DNA from 3 places in the Levilactobacillus sp. LN180102 genome. Region 2 is predicted to be linked to each of the others. Evidence: predicted binding sites of a transcription regulator. Region 2 holds the regulator's gene; each other region holds the start of a gene.

Region 1 (6,028 bases), on a different contig from region 2:
TTCTCGTGCCGGGCCATCCCCCACAATTAACAATTGTGCAGTCGGTACCTGCGCTAGAATCCGGGGCAAAGCTGCAATACTTGCCTTAATATTCTTCTCATAGGCTAAACGACTTAACGACAAAATCACCGGCGTATCCGGTTGATAACCCAATTTTTTGCGTAAGTCTGCCGTATCTGGTTGCTCATACTGATGCAAATTTACCCCTGTTGGAATCACCCGAATCGGTGTCTTAACCCCATAATCCGTCAGGGTGGTCAAAACCCGATCACTAGGGGCAACCACCCCGCTCAGATGATAGCAAAAGGCTAATGTCCCCTGTTTAACGTGAACTGGCTTCAAAATTTTCCCATTAGCCACATAATGTAGATAGTCTTCATACATTGTATGGTACGTATGTAGACAGGGAATTTCTAAGTTACGCGCAACGAACTTACCAATCCACCCCATTGAAAACTCAGTTTGGGTATGCACCACGTCCAAATTTAATTCTTTGGCAATCTGATAAGCCTGAAACAATCCCCGAACGGCGATTCGCCGATCCGTAAAGGACACAAACGGAATACTGGAGAATCGAAAGACATTCCGTTCATACACGTTGCGTTCCACGTGCGGATCCGTTGTGGTAAAAATATAAACTTGATGTCCTTGCTTTTCCAGCTGATCCCGTAGCGTTTTAATCGACGTCGCTACCCCACTTACTTGAGGGAAATAGGTATCTGTAAATATGCCAATGTTCATTGCCAATCCCCCTTGCGTCTTGTGTTTGGCTAAAATAGTTTGGCGTTTCGCTTTGTACAATCATCACAATTATATGGGTTTGCCTAAGTGATTGCAAACCACAACCAAAAACCCTGATTATAAAAAAAGACGTTTGACATGCCCTTAGTCATCAGGTCATGCAAACGTCCCATCATCATTTCATCTACCGTACGTCCAGAATCCCTGGTACAGCAGCCTGAACCATTGTAATCACTTCTTGGCTTGTACTCGTTGAATTGAGCACTGTATCCGCCAACGACTGTAGTTCATGAACATTTAAAGTTCCCATAAGTTGCCGGGTTTTTAAAATCGATCCGGCTCCCATTGAAAACTCATCTAACCCGATTCCCAATAAGATTGGTACCGCAATTGGATCTCCAGCCATCTCGCCACACATTGCCACCGGAATTCCAGCAGCATGGCCCGCGCGAACGATGCGATCCACTAGCCTTAAGACAGCCGGATGGTACGGCTGATAGAGATAGGCAACATCTTGGTTGGTGCGGTCAGCAGCCATGGCATATCCGATTAAGTCATTGGTACCAATGCTCATGAAGTCTACCTCCTGAGCGAACCGATCGGCTAACATCGCCGCAGCTGGCACCTCAACCATCATCCCGACGTCAATCTTTCCCATCGGAACCTGAGCGGTTGTCAATTTCGATCGTTCGTCATCATAGATGGCTTTGGCCTGACGAAATTCATCTAAGGTGGCAATCATCGGAAACATAATTCGCAAATGACCATACGCTGACGCTCGAATTAACGCGCGCAACTGACTCCGAAATAATGGTTGATGGGCTAAACTCTGACGAATAGCCCGTTCACCCATAAATGGATTTGCTTCTGGTGCCTGGTGCAAGTAAGGTAGCGGCTTATCACCGCCAATATCCAACGTCCGAATCACAACTGGCCGTGGTGCTAACGCCGACACAACCTGCCGATAGATGGCGAATTGCTCATCTTCTGTAGGGACACGCTCCGCGTCCATATACAGAAATTCCGTACGCATCAGCCCGACTGCCTCTGCACCATTATCAAGCACACTAGGAATATCATTAGCGGTACCCATGTTGGCAGCCAACGTCACACCTATCCCATCCTTAGTGACCGTTTGATGGTGACGTAGCTTGGCCAGCCGCACACGATTAGCTTGCCGATCTGCCATGGCTTGCTTGGCCGTTGCAATTTCCGCAGCAGTGGGTTCACTAATGACACTCCCTGTTGTCCCATTAATAATAACCATCTCATCGGTCGCTAAATCAGCCGTGGCCGTCTGGGTGCCAACAACCGCTGGAATATTCAGTGAGCGGGCCAGAATTGATGAATGTGACGTCCGTCCACCAAGATCCGTGACAAAACCGAGGATGTACTTAGCATCAACCGAAACTGTATCACTCGGAATTAAATCATGGGTTACCACAATCACTGGCCGATCTAGCAATGCCAGATCGGGTAACTTGATGCCCAATAAGTGGGCCGTTACTCGTTTACTAATGTCATGCAAGTCAGTGATCCGCTCTTGCATATATGGATTATCCGTTAATTTCGCCAATGAGGCACCATAATCGGTGACCACCGTTGCTAGCGCTGCCTCGGCGTTACACCGCTGCCGAGCTATCTCATCTTCAACTGATTTAATGAATTCCGGGTCCTGGAGCATGGCAATATGGGCACTAAAAACCTGGGCACTATCAGCGCCCAGGTTTTTAGTTGCACGAGTTTTAATCATCTCAACTTCGGAGACGGCTGCTTCAAGGGCCTGATGGAATCGATTTAATTCGTGATCAAGATTAGTGATTGACCGTTTGGTGATAGATAGATCCGGTTCGCTGTAGCGAAATACATGACCGCAAACAACCCCATCACTAGCGGCAATTCCCTTGAGCATCGCTCTCATTAGTCAGATAAACCCTCTTTTTTCAATGTTTCAGCTACAGCATTCATAGCGTCGGCTTCGTCATCACCATCAGTTGTGATCGTGATTTCAGCATTTTGGCCAACACCTAATGACATAACGCCCATGATAGACTTCAAGTTCACGGACTTGTCTTGGTATTGCAAGCTAACTTCTGAGTTAAACTTGCTAGCAGCCTGTACTAATAACGTAGCGGGACGTGCATGGATACCTGTTTCTGCAGTAACATGAAATTCGCGTTTTTCCATAATTGATCGATCTCCTTTAAGCTTAGGTTGACTTCTTTTTGAGCATCACTCGCGTTGACCTTGCGCATTGGTCAAACAACCATTCCACGAACAACGCCTACTCTCTAAGAATATCAATCTCGCCACTAAATTACAAGCATTCATGAACCGCTTACATCAAAAAAACACTATTCACCATCATTTCCCGTATCTTGATCGTAGTGGTAAATCAATGTTCCCCCTTTTTCAGCCTGACCAATCACGCGTTTACGCGTGTCGAAAGCCATGAATGCTTTTTGAAAGGCTGGAAACTCTTCCGGTGTGACTTCAAACTGCTCAATTTTCTGATCTTTAAGTTGGTTCATCAATGCCGTAAAATCTTTTGTCACAATGTCATCTCCTTTTTTCAGTTCTTCCATATTTTACGGGGAAACACACCAAGCGTCAAAATATTTGAAAATTTAATGAAATCTAACAATGATTTTAGCATTCTATTGACGAGAGTGCTAGAATGAAGGCGTTCGCTGGAAATGCCCCAGTTGACGGCGTTTTTCGTGCAAGCTAAATACTTGCACCCAGAAATCAACGCGGTATAATATGGTCAATGGTCAAGAAAGGTCAAGCCTTTCATCGACAGACCTGCGTGGGGTAACCCACGATAATTCCAGGCATGAAAGGAGACGACAAAATGCTATGTCAAAATTGCCACCGCAATGAAGCAACCATTCACCTCTACATGAGCGTGAACGGACAGCGGCAACAAGTTGACCTATGCCAAAATTGTTATCAATTGCTAAAGCAGCAGCAAAACAACTCTGGAAATGGAGGTGGCCGTATGGCACAAGATCCATTTGGTTTCGGTAACTTAGATGATATCTTCCGCGCAATGCAAAGCGGAAGCCACGATCAAGCTGACTACCGACAACCTAATGCACAACCAGGCCAGCCAACTCAACCAACGGGTAACCAAGGTGGTAATGGCAACGGCCTGCTTAGTCAATACGGGTTGAACCTAACCCAGTTGGCTAAAGACGGTAAAATTGATCCGGTTATCGGCCGGGACAAGGAAACAGCACAAGTCATTGAAATTTTGAACCGACGCACCAAGAACAATCCGGTTTTGATCGGTGAAGCCGGGGTTGGTAAAACGGCGGTCGTCGAAGGCTTAGCAGAACGGATCGTTGAAGGTAACGTTCCCGAAAAGCTAACCAACAAGCAAATTATTCGGCTAGATGTCGTATCCTTGGTTCAAGGAACCGGGATTCGGGGTCAGTTCGAGCAACGCATGCAACAATTAATGAAAGAAGTCCAGTCCAATCCGGATATCATCCTCTTTATTGATGAAATTCATGAGATTATGGGTGCTGGTAACGCTGAAGGCGGCATGGACGCCGGTAACGTTTTGAAGCCAGCGCTGGCTCGTGGCGACTTCCAATTAATCGGGGCAACGACTTTAAATGAATACAGAGATATTGAAAAGGATCAAGCCCTTGCTCGGCGATTCCAACCGGTAACGGTGGATGAACCTAGTGCCGATGAAGCCATCAAGATTTTACAAGGTATTCAAAAGAAGTACGAAGATTACCATCACGTTCACTACACTGATGACGCCATTGAGGCTGCCGTTCGATTATCTGATCGGTATATCCAGGATCGTTATCTTCCTGATAAGTCCATTGATCTCTTGGATGAAGCCGGTTCTCGTAAGAACTTAACCATTAACGTGGCCGATCCCAAAGCGATTGATGAAAAGATTCAAGCTGCTGAACAGCAAAAACAAGCCGCTTTGAAGCAGGAAGACTACGAGAAGGCCGCTTACTACCGCGACCAAGTCTCCAAGTTGGAAAAGTCCAAAGAGTCCGCTGCTAATGCTGACCAGAACCAATCAGCTGAAGTCACTGTCAAAGACATGCAAGACATTGTTGAAGAAAAGACAGCGATCCCAGTTGGTGAGTTGCAGGCCAAGGAACAACATCAGCTGAAGAGTTTAGCAAGTGACCTCGAAAAACACGTCATTGGCCAAAACGAAGCTGTTGATAAGGTTGCTCGGGCAATCCGGCGAAATCGAATTGGTTTAAATGGTACTGGACGTCCGATCGGGTCTTTCCTATTTGTCGGCCCAACCGGTGTTGGTAAGACCGAGTTAGCTAAGCAGTTAGCCAATGAGCTCTTTGGCTCTCAAGAAGCCATGATTCGGTTTGACATGTCCGAATATATGGAACCACATTCAATTTCTAAATTGATTGGTTCACCGCCTGGCTACGTTGGGTATGAAGAAGCCGGTCAATTGACTGAACAAGTTCGTCGGCATCCGTATACGTTAGTCCTTCTCGATGAAATCGAAAAGGCGCATCCAGACGTGATGAACATGTTCTTGCAAATCCTAGATGATGGTCGTCTAACCGACTCACAAGGTCGAACCGTATCCTTCAAAGATACACTAATCATTATGACCAGTAATGCCGGTACCGGTGACGCTGAAGCTAATGTTGGCTTCGGGGCTGCCGCTGAGGGAACCACCCACTCCGTCTTGGGTAACTTGACCAATTACTTTAAGCCAGAATTTTTAAACCGTTTCGACGATATCATCGAATTCAACGCTTTGAGTAAGGAAAACCTCATGCACATTGTTGATTTAATGATTGACGATGTGAATACCATGTTGGCAGGACAAGGTCTGCATATCCACGTCACAGAACCTGTTGAAGATCAATTGGTTACTAAGGGCTATAATCCAGCAATGGGTGCTCGACCACTTCGACGTGTCATTCAAGAGGAAATCGAAGATCGTATTGCCGACTTCTACTTGGATCATGCCGATGTCAAGAACCTCGTCGCTAAGATTGAAGATGGCAAGATTGTTTTAGCTGCTGATACGGCAACTAATAAATCAACTTCTGAAAAATCAGATTCTTCCCAAGCGTAATTAAATTGATAAAAACACGATGATCGTCACTGATCATCGTGTTTTTGTGTCTTGTCGCTATCGCCTGACTTAAAAAGAGTCTGCCACTGATTCTTAGAATGCGGTATACTGGGTTTTAAAGGAAACTTCAGGAGGTGACACGGAATGGCTTTTTTTGACTGGTTACGACGCATGATTGAACCCACACGGCAGACT
Region 2 (6,028 bases):
AAGGAAGGTGAAATGAAAGAAGTTGACGTGATTATTAAGGCGGATGTTCAAGGTTCCGTTGAAGCCTTGGCTGGGAGCTTGAAAAAGATTGATGTATCCGGTGTTCGGGTTAACATCATTCATTCGGCCGTTGGGGCAATCAATGAAAGTGATGTCACTTTGGCAGAAGCTTCTGATGCCATCATTATTGGTTTTAACGTGCGGCCAACACCACAAGCCCGGGCACAAGCTGATAGTGACAAAGTGGATATTCGCTTACACAACGTGATCTACAACGCCATTGATGAAATTGAAACGGCGATGAAAGGGTTACTTGAACCAACTTACGAAGAAGAAATTATCGGAGAAGTTGAAGTTAAGGATATCTTCCATGCGTCTAAGGTTGGTACCATTGTCGGTGGGATGGTAACGGAAGGTTACGTGACCTCTGAAAGTGATGTACGCTTGATTCGTGATGGCGTTGTCATTTATGAAGGTAAGTTGGGTAGCCTGAAGCGTTTCAAAGATGATGTTAAGCAAGTGAAGATGGGTTATGAATTAGGTTTGACGATCGAGAACTATAACGATGTCAAGGTGGGCGACGTTATCGAAGCCTACGTGATGAAGGAAGTTCCGGTTAAATAAAGTTCGGAGGCAACCAGCAATGGCACAATATCGAGTTGGCCGGTTGGAACAAGAAATCCAACGGGAAGTTACGGATATTTTACTAAAGCGCGTCCGCGATCCACGGGTCGAAGGCGTGACCGTTACCGGTGTGGAAGTCACAGGTGACTTGCAACAGGCAACGATTTACTACAGCATTTTATCGGACAAAGCCTCTTCTGCTGAAAAAACAGCGGCAGGGTTAAAGAAGGCCACCGGATTGATTCGTTCTGAGTTGGGCTCACGGTTAAGTATCTACAAGACGCCTGAGTTGACGTTTGAACAGGATGGATCTGTTCGGTATGGTAGCCGGATCGATGAATTGTTGAATGATCTTCATCACCAAGACTAATTGGTAATGGGAACATGAAGACGCTGATCTAGCTGGATCAGCGTCTTTTTATAACGGTAAAGGTTTAGGAGGCGTCAAAAATGAACGGGATTATTCCGTTGTACAAAGAGCGAGGACTTACCAGCTTCGATTGTGTCGCAAAATTGCGTCACATCTTGCAGACTAAAAAGGTTGGTCATAGTGGGACCCTCGATCCAAGTGTGGATGGGGTGTTGCCCATTTGCATTGGTTCGGCAACGAAAGTGGTGCCGTATTTGATGGCGTCCGGTAAGGTGTATCGCGGGTCAGTCACACTAGGATTGGCCACGACAACTGAGGACTTGGATGGTGACGTGGTCGAGCGACAGCCACTTGAACGGCCGTTCACTGCTGATCAGGTGGCTGCGGCTGCCCAAGCACTGACGGGAACAATTCAACAAACACCGCCCATGTATTCTGCAGTGAAAGTGAATGGACGTAAATTGTACGAGTATGCGCGTGCTGGTGAAACGGTCGAGCGACCAACCCGTACGATTACGGTGGATCGATTCGACCTGCAAGGCGCCGGAACCTTCGATGCAACAGCGGGGACCCAAACGATTGATTTTGAAATCTCCTGTTCTAAGGGGACCTATGTCCGGACACTAGCGGTGGACCTTGGCCAGCAATTAGGCGTGCCAGCCGTCATGGCTACTTTGACGCGTCTAAAAAGTGGTGGCTTTACGTTGTCACAGACGGTCACGTTGGCCGACGTTGAAGCCGCAATGGCTGATGACCAGATTGAACGTACTTTGCGGCCGATTGACTACGCCTTGCAAGACTATCCCCATGTTGCCCTTGATGAGCACTTGTGGGCACTCGTGAAAAATGGGGTCTTTTTATCGGCGGCGGAGTTAAATCAGGCCACGGAACCAGAATTGGCCTTAACTTATCAAGGTGAAACCAAGTGTTTGTACCGTTGGTCAGATGAGAAAAAGCAGTATCGACCATTAAAAATGTTTGCGGTGAATTAAACTGAGGAGAGAAATTCTTTATGGACGTTATTCGTATACACCATCCCTTAGATGCCCGGCAGATTCCAGATGAACCTGTCGTATTGGCGATGGGCTTCTTTGATGGGGTTCACCGGGGGCATCAAGCGGTGATTGCGCGAGCCAAGGCGTTGGCGCAAGAAAAACAGGCTAAACTGGCAGTGTTAACTTACGATCATCATCCAGCCTTGGTCTATCGGCCATTGGAAGCAGATGATCGAAAATATTTAAGTATCCCAACCAGAAAGCTCCAACAGTTGGAGCGATTAGGGGTCGAACGGGTCTTTTTAGTGAACTATACGGGTGAATTTGCGTCGCAGTCGCCACAAGAGTTCGTTGATCATTATTTAGTGGCCTTCCATACGGTGGTTGCTGTCGCTGGTTTTGATCACACCTATGGCAAGAAAGATGTGGCGACGATGGACCGCTTAGCTGATTATGCTAAGGGCCGTTTCACGGTTGAAACGGTGGCTCAAGAAGCCCAAGATCAGCAAAAAATAAGTTCAACGCGGATCAGGCAGGCAATGAAGCAAGGCGACATTGATCTGGCCAATCAGTTACTGGGTTATCCTTATCGTTCAACGGGCGTGGTCGTTCATGGCGAGGCGCGTGGCAGGACGATTGGCTATCCCACGGCTAATATTTTAACGCCAGAGAATCAATGGCTACCGGGAATTGGAATTTATACCGCACGGCTAAAGGTGGGCGCTATTTGGTACCCAGGGATGGTCTCAATTGGTCGCAACGTGACCTTTGGGGATGGTCGGCCGATTACGGTAGAGATGAATCTGCTAGACTTTCAAGGAAACCTATATGGCGAACCAGTGGAAGTTGAGTGGCAGCATCGCTTACGCGGCGAAATAAAGTTCGCTGATGCCGACGGGCTAGTTGATCAATTACAGCAAGACGAACGAGAAACGCGTGCGTATTTTCAGCGGTTAACGCAATAAGCTTAGGTGGGTCTGGGACAAAAGTCTCAGGCCCTTTTGCGTTTTTAAATAGCTGGTGGTGAACCAGCTAAGCGCCTTTTGTCCTACGCGCATTTGTTGTTGAATAACGGTTTTAACGAAAAAATTAGCACTTAATTACGTTGATTGCTAAAAATTCTGTTAGATTTCTTGACTTCAAAACGCGGTTTTGCTACATTATATATGTGTCTTAGCACTTGTGTTGTTTGAGTGCTAAAAAAGGGGTGATTGTGATGCTTTCAGATAGACAGATGATGATTCTGCGAGCGGTTGTCCGCGACTTTACGAACACGGGAGTGCCAGTTGGGTCAAAGGCATTAGCTAAGCAGTTACCCATCCACGTAAGCTCAGCAACGATTCGCAACGAGATGGCGGCCCTAGAAGAGCAAGGCCTCATAAAAAAGACCCACTCGTCTTCCGGACGGATTCCGTCGGTTGAGGGGTATCGCTATTACGTTGATCATTTAGTTAAGCCAGATCCTTTGCGACCCAACGATATTGATGTGATTCAGTCATCGTTAGGCGGCGATTTTCATAAAATTGATGAGATCATTTCGCAGTCCGCGACAATCCTGTCGAACTTGACGAGCTATACGGCGTTCACGTTGAAGCCGGAGCTAAAGGATAGCCGTTTGAGTGGTTTTCGGTTAGTGCCATTGGGCAAGCGGCAAGTGATGGCTATCTTGGTTACCGATAGTGGTGATGTTGAGAACCAGACATTTGACGTGAGCGAAGCGGTATCGGGTGATCAGCTTGAAGCCGTTGTACGTTTAATCAATGACCAGTTGGTCGGATTGACGTTACCGGAAGTCTTACAAAAGCTGCGAACGGATATCCCGATGAAAATTACTAACTATATGCAAAGCCCCGCTGGTTTTCTCGATATTTTCGGGGATGTCTTGACCCGGGCCGCGCAAGAGCGATTTTATGTTGGTGGTCGACTGAATTTATTGAATTTCTCGCAGGATAGTGACGTTGATTCACTAAAATCGTTGTATTCACTGATCGACAAGACCGATGATATTGCAAACGTGTTGGGTCAACCAAGTGATAATATTTCCGTACAGATTGGTAACGAGATGACGAATGATGCGCTACGCAATTTCAGTTTGATTACCGCCACCTATGACGTTGATCAACATGGTAAGGGCATGATTGCCATTCTCGGGCCAACGCGAATGCCATATTCGCGGATGTTGGGAATTGTTGGTGCGTTTCGTGAAGAACTCGCGAAAAAATTACTGGATTATTACCGGTACTATGACGAGTAAAGAAAGGGAGGGTTTTTATCGTGGCTGAAGAACAACAACCATCCACAGATGATGAAACTGCGGCAAAGTCCGCCACAACAAAGCAAGCGTCACCTAAAGCTGAGACAGATCAATCGGCAACTCAGCCGGTTGAAGACCAGCCAACCGCAACGCCTGAAGAAGTCGCTGCTTTAGAGAAAAAGGCAGCTGACTTTGAGGATAAGTACCTGCGGGCGGAAGCAGAGGTTCAAAATATGCAAGCACGCTTCCAAAAGGAACAGGCGACGTTGATCAAGTATGATGGTCAGCAACTGGCTAAGGACGTGCTTCCCGTCATTGATAATTTGGAACGGGCGTTAGCTGTTGAGGCGAGCGATGACGTTGCCGCACAGATCAAGAAGGGGGTTCAGATGACTTATGATCATCTGGAAGATGCCCTGAAGCGTAACCATGTGACGGAAATTGCGGCGTTAGGTCAGACCTTTGATCCAACGTTACATCAAGCCGTTCAATCCGTTCCAGCAGAGGATGGTCAGACTGCTGAAACAGTGGTGAATGTCTTACAAAAAGGCTATCAGCTAAAGGATCGGGTTTTACGGCCAGCCATGGTGGTTGTCGCACAATAACTTATTCAAACCAAAAACTAAAAAAAGAGGGAATTTTTGATGGCAAGTAACAAGATTATCGGAATTGACTTAGGAACGACTAACTCAGCCGTTGCCGTTCTTGAAGGTAGTACCCCAAAGATTATTGCAAATAAGGAAGGCGCTCGGACGACGCCATCCGTTGTCGCTTTTAAAGACGGCGAAACACAAGTTGGTGAAGTTGCTAAGCGGCAAGCTATTACCAACCCGAACACGATTTCATCCATCAAGAGTCACATGGGTGAAGCTGGCTACAAGGTGAGTGTTGATGGCAAGGATTACACGCCACAACAAGTATCAGCCATGATCTTACAACACTTGAAGGCATTTGCTGAAGATTATATTGGGGATACGGTTGAAAAGGCCGTTATCACGGTACCCGCTTACTTTAACGATGCGCAACGTCAAGCAACTAAAGATGCTGGTAAAATTGCCGGTTTAAGCGTTGAACGGATCATCAACGAACCAACGGCTGCTGCTTTGGCTTATGGCCTGGACAAGCAAGACAAGGACGAAAAAGTCTTAGTTTATGACCTTGGTGGTGGGACCTTTGACGTTTCTGTTTTGGAATTAGGTGATGGGGTCTTTGATGTTCTCTCAACCAACGGTGATACGCACTTAGGTGGGGATGACTTTGACCAAAAGATCATGGACTGGTTAGTCGCTGGTTTCAAAGAAGAAAATGGCGTTGACTTATCTAAAGATAAGATGGCATTACAACGATTGAAGGATGCTGCTGAAAAGGCTAAGAAGGATCTCTCTGGGGTTACTGAAGCACAAATCAGTTTGCCATTTATCTCTGCCGGTGAAAATGGACCACTACATTTGGAAAAGAGCTTGAGTCGGGCAAAGTTCAACGAATTGACGGCTGACCTGGTTGAAAAGACCCGGATTCCTGTTCAAAATGCGTTGAAGGATGCTGACTTACAAGCTAGTGATATTGATGTTGTAATCTTAAACGGTGGTTCTACTCGGATTCCAGCCGTTCAAGAAGCTGTTAAGAGCTGGACAGGTAAGGAACCTAACCATTCTATCAACCCTGATGAAGCCGTTGCCTTAGGTGCTGCCGTTCAAGGTGGGGTGATCACTGGTGATGTGAAGGACGTTGTCCTATTGGATGTGACGCCATTGTCCTTGGGGATTGAAACCATGGGTGGTGTCT
Region 3 (6,028 bases), on a different contig from region 2:
GACCAATGAGGCTGTTTCGATATTCATAGAACTAAGTATACCTATTTTAGTGAGATTCGCAAGATGAGCCAGCAAAGAAACGCAATTTAAAAAAGCCACCCCAGGGGAGTGGCTAGAGAGACTAAGTGATAGACATTAGTCAGCAAAATTTTCTAACGCGAGACTCTTTTCAGTCCAGTCGTCTTCAGTTTGAGCGAGCGTGGTGGTAACAGTCGTGAGTTGGGCCTGTAAATCAGCCAATTTAGCGACGTCGTTAAAGTTCTCGGGAGCGCTCATGGCAGTTTCGATTTGTGACTTTTCAGTTTCTAATTGCGCGAGTTGTTCTTCTAAGGCGTCAACTTGACGTGAGAGTTTGCGTTTGGCTTTTTGCTGTTCTTTTTGTTGTTGATAATCAACCTGCGTTTTCTTAGGGGCAATTGTTGTTGGGTGGGCGGCTTCCGCCTCAGCCGCTTCCTTCTCGGCATACGCTGTTTGCTCCGCCTTTTTAGAAACGTAGTAGTCATAGTTGCCCAGATAACGGGTCGTTCCCTTTGGACCGAGTTCAACGACTTGCGTGGCGACTTGATTGATGAAATAACGGTCATGGGAAACAAATAGAATCGTGCCATCAAATTCGTTCAGAGCGTTTTCTAAGACTTCGCGGCTGTCGATGTCCAAGTGGTTAGTCGGTTCGTCGAGCATTAGGAAATTATCGTGACGAAGTGCTAACTTGGTCAATAGCAGGCGTGCCCGTTCGCCCCCACTGAGACTATGAACGCTTTTATCAACATCACTACCGGTAAAGAGAAAGCTACCCAAAATTGAACGAATATCGCCTTCGCGGGTCGTGGGATGATCATCCCAAAGTTCGTGGAGCACCGTTTTTTTCTCGTGCAGGGTGGCTTGGTCCTGGTCATAGTAACCAGTGTCCACACCAGTCCCAAAGATAATCTGTCCTTGAATGGCGGGGAGACGTCCCAAAATGGTTTTGAGAAGCGTTGATTTTCCAATGCCGTTAGGCCCCACAATGGCGACCGCTTGGTGCTTTTTGATGTCTAAGTTAACGGGGGCACAGAGGATCTGTTGGTCGTAGCCCACTGCACCGTTCACAACATCTAAGACGACGTTACCACTCTGACGGTGTGGCTGAAATTGGAAACGGGCGACCTTTTCGTCACCCTCGGGCTTGTCAATTCGGTCCATCTTTTCCAATTGTTTCCGTCGCGCTTGAGCCCGCTTAGTCGTGGACGCTCGGACAATGTTTTTGTTAACAAAGTCCTCGAGTTTAGAAATTTCGGTCTGTTGTTTATCGTACTCTTTCCATTCCTGGCGTAAGCGCTCAGCTTTAGCAGTGATGTAATGGGAATAGTTGCCGGGGTAGTGAACCAAGCCACCATGGGCCATATCGTAGACGTCGTTGACAACGTGATCGAGAAAGTACCGGTCATGGGAGACAACCAAAATGGCACCTGAGTAGCCCTGAAGGTAACTTTCTAACCAAGTCAAGGTTTCTACGTCCAGGTGGTTGGTCGGTTCATCTAAAATGAGCAAGTCGGGTCGTTCAAGCAAGAGTTTGGCTAGGGCTAATTGGGTACGCTGCCCACCGGAGAGTTCATTAATGGGTTTGTCATAGTAAGCTTCACCAAACTCAAATCCATATAAAACGCCGCGAATCTCAGCTTGATAGCCGTAACCATTATGGTCACTGAAGTCCTGTTGTAATTGATCATAGGCCGCGCTGATTTGTTGGAACTGTTCCGTATCGGCGATCACCGTCGGATCACTCATTTGCTGTTCAAGGTCGTGAATGCGATTTTCCATGGCGCGAACTTCAGCGAAGACACTAAGCATCTCATTCCAAACAGTCTCACTGGAAGCCAGACCGGCATTTTGGGCTTGATAACCAATCGTCAATCCACGCTTAGTGGTAATTTGGCCTTCATCAGGCGTTGTTTCACCAGCAATCATTTTAAGCAGCGTTGATTTGCCGGCACCGTTACGGCCAACTAAGGCCACGCGCCCGTGTTCGGGGACATCTAAACTAACATTTTCAAAGAGGACACTGGCGCCAAAGCGGCGAGTGACCTGCTGTACTTGTAAGAGAATCACAGTGACTAAACCTCCTTTTTCCGTTTAAAAGTCATGGGTCTATTTTAGCATATTCTTAGAGCAGACCGAAATTCTGAAATAATTGTGAAAAATATTTGCAAATTCTTTCACAAAGCGGGCGGCTATGCTATAATTTATAAGAAAGCAATTTTCACAATCAGTAAACAATTTTAGAGAAAGCGTTGTTGCCAATTGGTGATGACGACTAGGGTTGATTAGGAGGTCTCGTTTTTTGACAGAACAAAAAATTCCTCGCGCCACAGCGAAACGGTTACCCATTTATTACCGTTATCTCAATATCCTGTTGGACGCGGATAAAACACGGGTTTCATCGACAGAGCTATCTGAAGCCGTTAAGGTGGATTCAGCGACTATTCGGCGTGATTTTTCGTATTTCGGTGCCTTAGGCAAACGGGGATATGGCTATGACGTTGAGAGTTTGATTAAGTTCTTTAAGAAAATCTTGAATCAGGATCGGCTAACTAATGTGGCCCTAATTGGGGTTGGGAATCTGGGACATGCCCTATTAAACTTTAATTTTCATCAGGATGGCAATGTGCGAATCAGTGCGGCCTTTGATGTTAATGAGACCATTGCCAACACCATTCAAAGTGGCGTCCCTATCTATCCGATGACGGATTTACGGACACAATTGGAAGAACAACAGATTCAAGTGGCTATTTTAACCGTTCCTTCCGATGTCGCCCAGTCTGTTACGGATGACGCCGTTGCCGGTGGCGTCAAAGGAATCTTGAACTTTACACCGCTACGAATCACGGTACCAAAAGATGTCCGCGTACAAAACGTTGATTTGACTAATGAGTTGCAAACACTCATTTACTTCTTGGAACATTATAATAGCAAAGAATAATTGGAAGTCGTAATCGATTGTGATTGCGACTTTTTGGTTGTCATGAAAAAGATGGGCGAATTACTTTGTCAAATTCCTTGATTTTTACTGGGAAAAACCATATATTAGATATTGTTGATTAGCACTTATGTTAGTCAAGTGCTAACAGTGCTAAAAAGTAAGTTTATTGGAGGGATTTAAGTGTTAAAACCATTAGGAGACCGCGTCATTTTAGATCAACCACAAGAAGAAGAAACCACGGTTGGCGGCATTGTTTTAGCAAGTAATGCGCAAGAAAAGCCATCAACGGCAAACGTCGTTGCTGTGAGCGATGGTCGTGTGTTAGACAATGGCGACAAGGTAGCCCCAACTGTTAAGGTTGGCGACAAGGTATTGTTCGATAAGTATGCTGGTACTGAAGTAAAGTATGACGGCCAGACTTACCTTGTTTTACACGAAAAGGATTTAGTTGCCGTTATCGACTAAGCCTTTCCCACTGATCTAAGAGACAATTAAAAATAATATGAGGTGAATTTGAATTATGGCTAAAGAATTGAAGTTCTCTGAAGACGCACGCAGCAAGATGCTTGCTGGTGTTGATAAATTAGCGAACACCGTTAAGACCACCTTAGGACCTAAGGGGCGTAACGTGGTTCTCGAACAAAGTTATGGCAACCCAACCATCACTAACGATGGGGTAACAATTGCTAAAGCAATTGAATTAGAAGATCACTTTGAAAATATGGGCGCAAAGCTCGTTTCCGAAGTTGCTTCCAAGACCAACGATATTGCTGGTGATGGGACCACTACGGCGACTGTATTGACGCAAGCTATCGTTAACGAAGGCATGAAGAACGTTACCGCTGGGGCTAACCCAGTCGGAATCCGTCGTGGGATTGAAAAGGCGACTGGTGCCGCTGTTGATGCTTTGCACAAGATGTCTCATGACGTTAAGACTAAAGATGACATCGCCCAGATTGCTTCCATTTCTTCTGCAAGTAAAGAAACTGGTAAGTTAATTGCGGACGCCATGGAAAAGGTTGGTAACGATGGTGTTATCACCATTGAAGAATCCCGTGGGGTTGATACGAGCTTAGACGTTGTTGAAGGGATGCAATTCGACCGTGGTTACATGTCACAATACATGGTCACGGATAATGATAAGATGGAAGCAAACCTTGACAACCCATACATCTTAATCACAGACAAGAAGATTGCCAACATCCAAGACATCTTGCCATTGTTGCAATCAGTTGTTGAACAAAGCCGTTCACTCTTAATCATCGCTGATGATATCACGGGTGAAGCTTTGCCAACCTTGGTCTTGAACAAGATGCGTGGAACGTTCAACGTTGTCGCAGTCAAGGCACCTGGCTTTGGTGATCGTCGTAAGGCACAATTGCAAGATATCGCCGTTTTGACTGGTGGGACTGTGATTACCGATGACTTAGGCTTGAACCTGAAGGACACGACGATTGATCAATTGGGTCAAGCCCAAAAGGTTAACGTGACTAAGGATGACACCACGGTGGTTGAAGGCGCTGGTTCTAAGGACCAAATCGCTGCTCGCGTGGCTGAAATCAAGGGCCAAATTGAAGACACCACGTCTGACTTTGACCGTGATAAGCTGAAGGAACGTTTAGCTAAGTTATCTGGTGGTGTTGCTGTGGTTCGGGTCGGTGCAGCTACTGAAACCGAATTGAAGGAACGCAAGTACCGGATTGAAGATGCCCTGAACGCGACTCGAGCTGCCGTTGAAGAAGGCTTCGTTGCTGGTGGTGGTACCGCATTGATCAATGTTATCGGTGACGTTGCTAAGCTTGAAGCTGAAGGCGACGAAAAGACCGGGATCAACATCGTTTTACGTGCTTTGGAAGAACCTGTTCGTCAAATCGCACAAAACGCCGGTGTTGAAGGCTCTGTTGTGGTTGAACACCTGAAGGGTGAAAAGCCAGGTGTTGGTTACAACGCTGCTGACAACAAGTACGAAGACATGGTTGCTGCGGGAATTACCGACCCAACTAAGGTAACCCGTTCTGCTCTGCAAAACGCTGCTTCTGTATCTGCTTTGTTGTTGACGACGGAAGCCGTTGTGGCTGAAAAGCCAGAAGACAATCCAGCACCAGCTGCACCAGCAGCTAATCCAGGTATGGGCGGCATGATGTAAGCGTCGACCATCAATGGATAAATTTTAAGCATTAAAGTGAAGGAAGAATCCACCAAAATTTGGTAGGATTCTTCTTTTTTTGTCATTAGCGATAAAAATCTAGAAAATAGCCAGTCGTTAAAACACAGTCAGACCGGTGCTTAACTCAGTCATGCCGTCAATAATAGGGGCGCAATAAATTAAAGTGAAAATCAACCCTTTATTTCTCAGGCCGTTTGCTGGATAATAGAAAAGTTCGCAAACACATTCGGGTGTTGCGAACTGCTTGAATTGTGGTAATGTGGAGCTAGTTGTAGTAGACTTACCACACATTCAAATGTGATGTAAATGTGCACTTATTGGCGGGTTACGGCCCGCTTTCATTTTTATTGGAGATAAGGAGTAAATAGTCATGTGGCGTTATTTAAAGCGGGTTTTAATTGGAAAACCCCTCAAGACCATGGACGAAGGCGGTCAGGCGCTAACGAAGTTTAAGGCGTTGGCCCTATTGTCGTCTGATGCGTTATCATCCGTGGCTTATGGTACTGAGCAAATCACAACCGTCCTCATCACGTTGTCGGCGGCAGCCCTTTATTATCAATTGTGGGTCGCTGCTTTGGTGTTGGTGCTGTTATTTGCGATCACGCTTTCTTACCAGCAAATCATTCACGCCTATCCTTCTGGGGGTGGCGCTTATGTGGTGGCTAGCACGAATTGGGGGCAATCAGCCGGACTAGTCGCTGGTGGGTCGCTGTTGGTTGATTATATGCTGACAGTGGCGGTATCAACGACTTCGGGGACTGAAGCGATTACGTCAGCGATTCCGGCCCTGTATCCGTATTCGGTGCTAGTATCGGTGCTGATTGTGATTGGGATTATGTTGCTGAACCTACGGGGGATGCGCGAATCGGCATCATTTCTAACCCTTCCGGTTTACCTATTTA

The links. The regulator HrcA, encoded in region 2, represses chaperone genes, less so after heat shock. The targets are predictions, from matches to a motif close to TTAGCACTCNNNNNNNNNGAGTGCTAA.
Region 1: ACP4IT_RS07085 (ATP-dependent Clp protease ATP-binding subunit) is a predicted target of HrcA. The motif match lies at 3,391-3,417, and genes of this name have one in related genera.
Region 3: groES (co-chaperone GroES) is a predicted target of HrcA. The motif match lies at 3,078-3,104, and genes of this name have one in related genera.

Annotation. Positions count from the first base shown of each region.
Region 1 covers NZ_JBNIIX010000009.1:97,259-103,286, reverse strand. Annotated here, with positions in the region: gene ACP4IT_RS07105 (glycosyltransferase family 4 protein) at 1-741, opposite strand, end outside; gene ptsP (phosphoenolpyruvate--protein phosphotransferase) at 926-2,662, opposite strand; gene ACP4IT_RS07095 (phosphocarrier protein HPr) at 2,662-2,928, opposite strand; gene ACP4IT_RS07090 (hypothetical protein) at 3,096-3,296, opposite strand; gene ACP4IT_RS07085 (ATP-dependent Clp protease ATP-binding subunit) at 3,596-5,833, shown strand; gene ACP4IT_RS07080 (MucBP domain-containing protein) at 5,978-6,028, shown strand, end outside.
Region 2 covers NZ_JBNIIX010000011.1:25,320-31,347, forward strand. Annotated here, with positions in the region: gene infB (translation initiation factor IF-2) at 1-624, shown strand, start outside; gene rbfA (30S ribosome-binding factor RbfA) at 644-994, shown strand; gene truB (tRNA pseudouridine(55) synthase TruB) at 1,075-1,986, shown strand; gene ribF (riboflavin biosynthesis protein RibF) at 2,007-2,954, shown strand; gene hrcA (heat-inducible transcriptional repressor HrcA) at 3,206-4,243, shown strand; gene grpE (nucleotide exchange factor GrpE) at 4,264-4,848, shown strand; gene dnaK (molecular chaperone DnaK) at 4,888-6,028, shown strand, end outside.
Region 3 covers NZ_JBNIIX010000012.1:21,511-27,538, forward strand. Annotated here, with positions in the region: gene ACP4IT_RS08330 (ArsR/SmtB family transcription factor) at 1-27, opposite strand, end outside; gene ACP4IT_RS08335 (ABC-F family ATP-binding cassette domain-containing protein) at 136-2,088, opposite strand; gene ACP4IT_RS08340 (redox-sensing transcriptional repressor Rex) at 2,321-2,959, shown strand; gene groES (co-chaperone GroES) at 3,140-3,424, shown strand; gene groL (chaperonin GroEL) at 3,480-5,105, shown strand; gene ACP4IT_RS08355 (APC family permease) at 5,497-6,028, shown strand, end outside.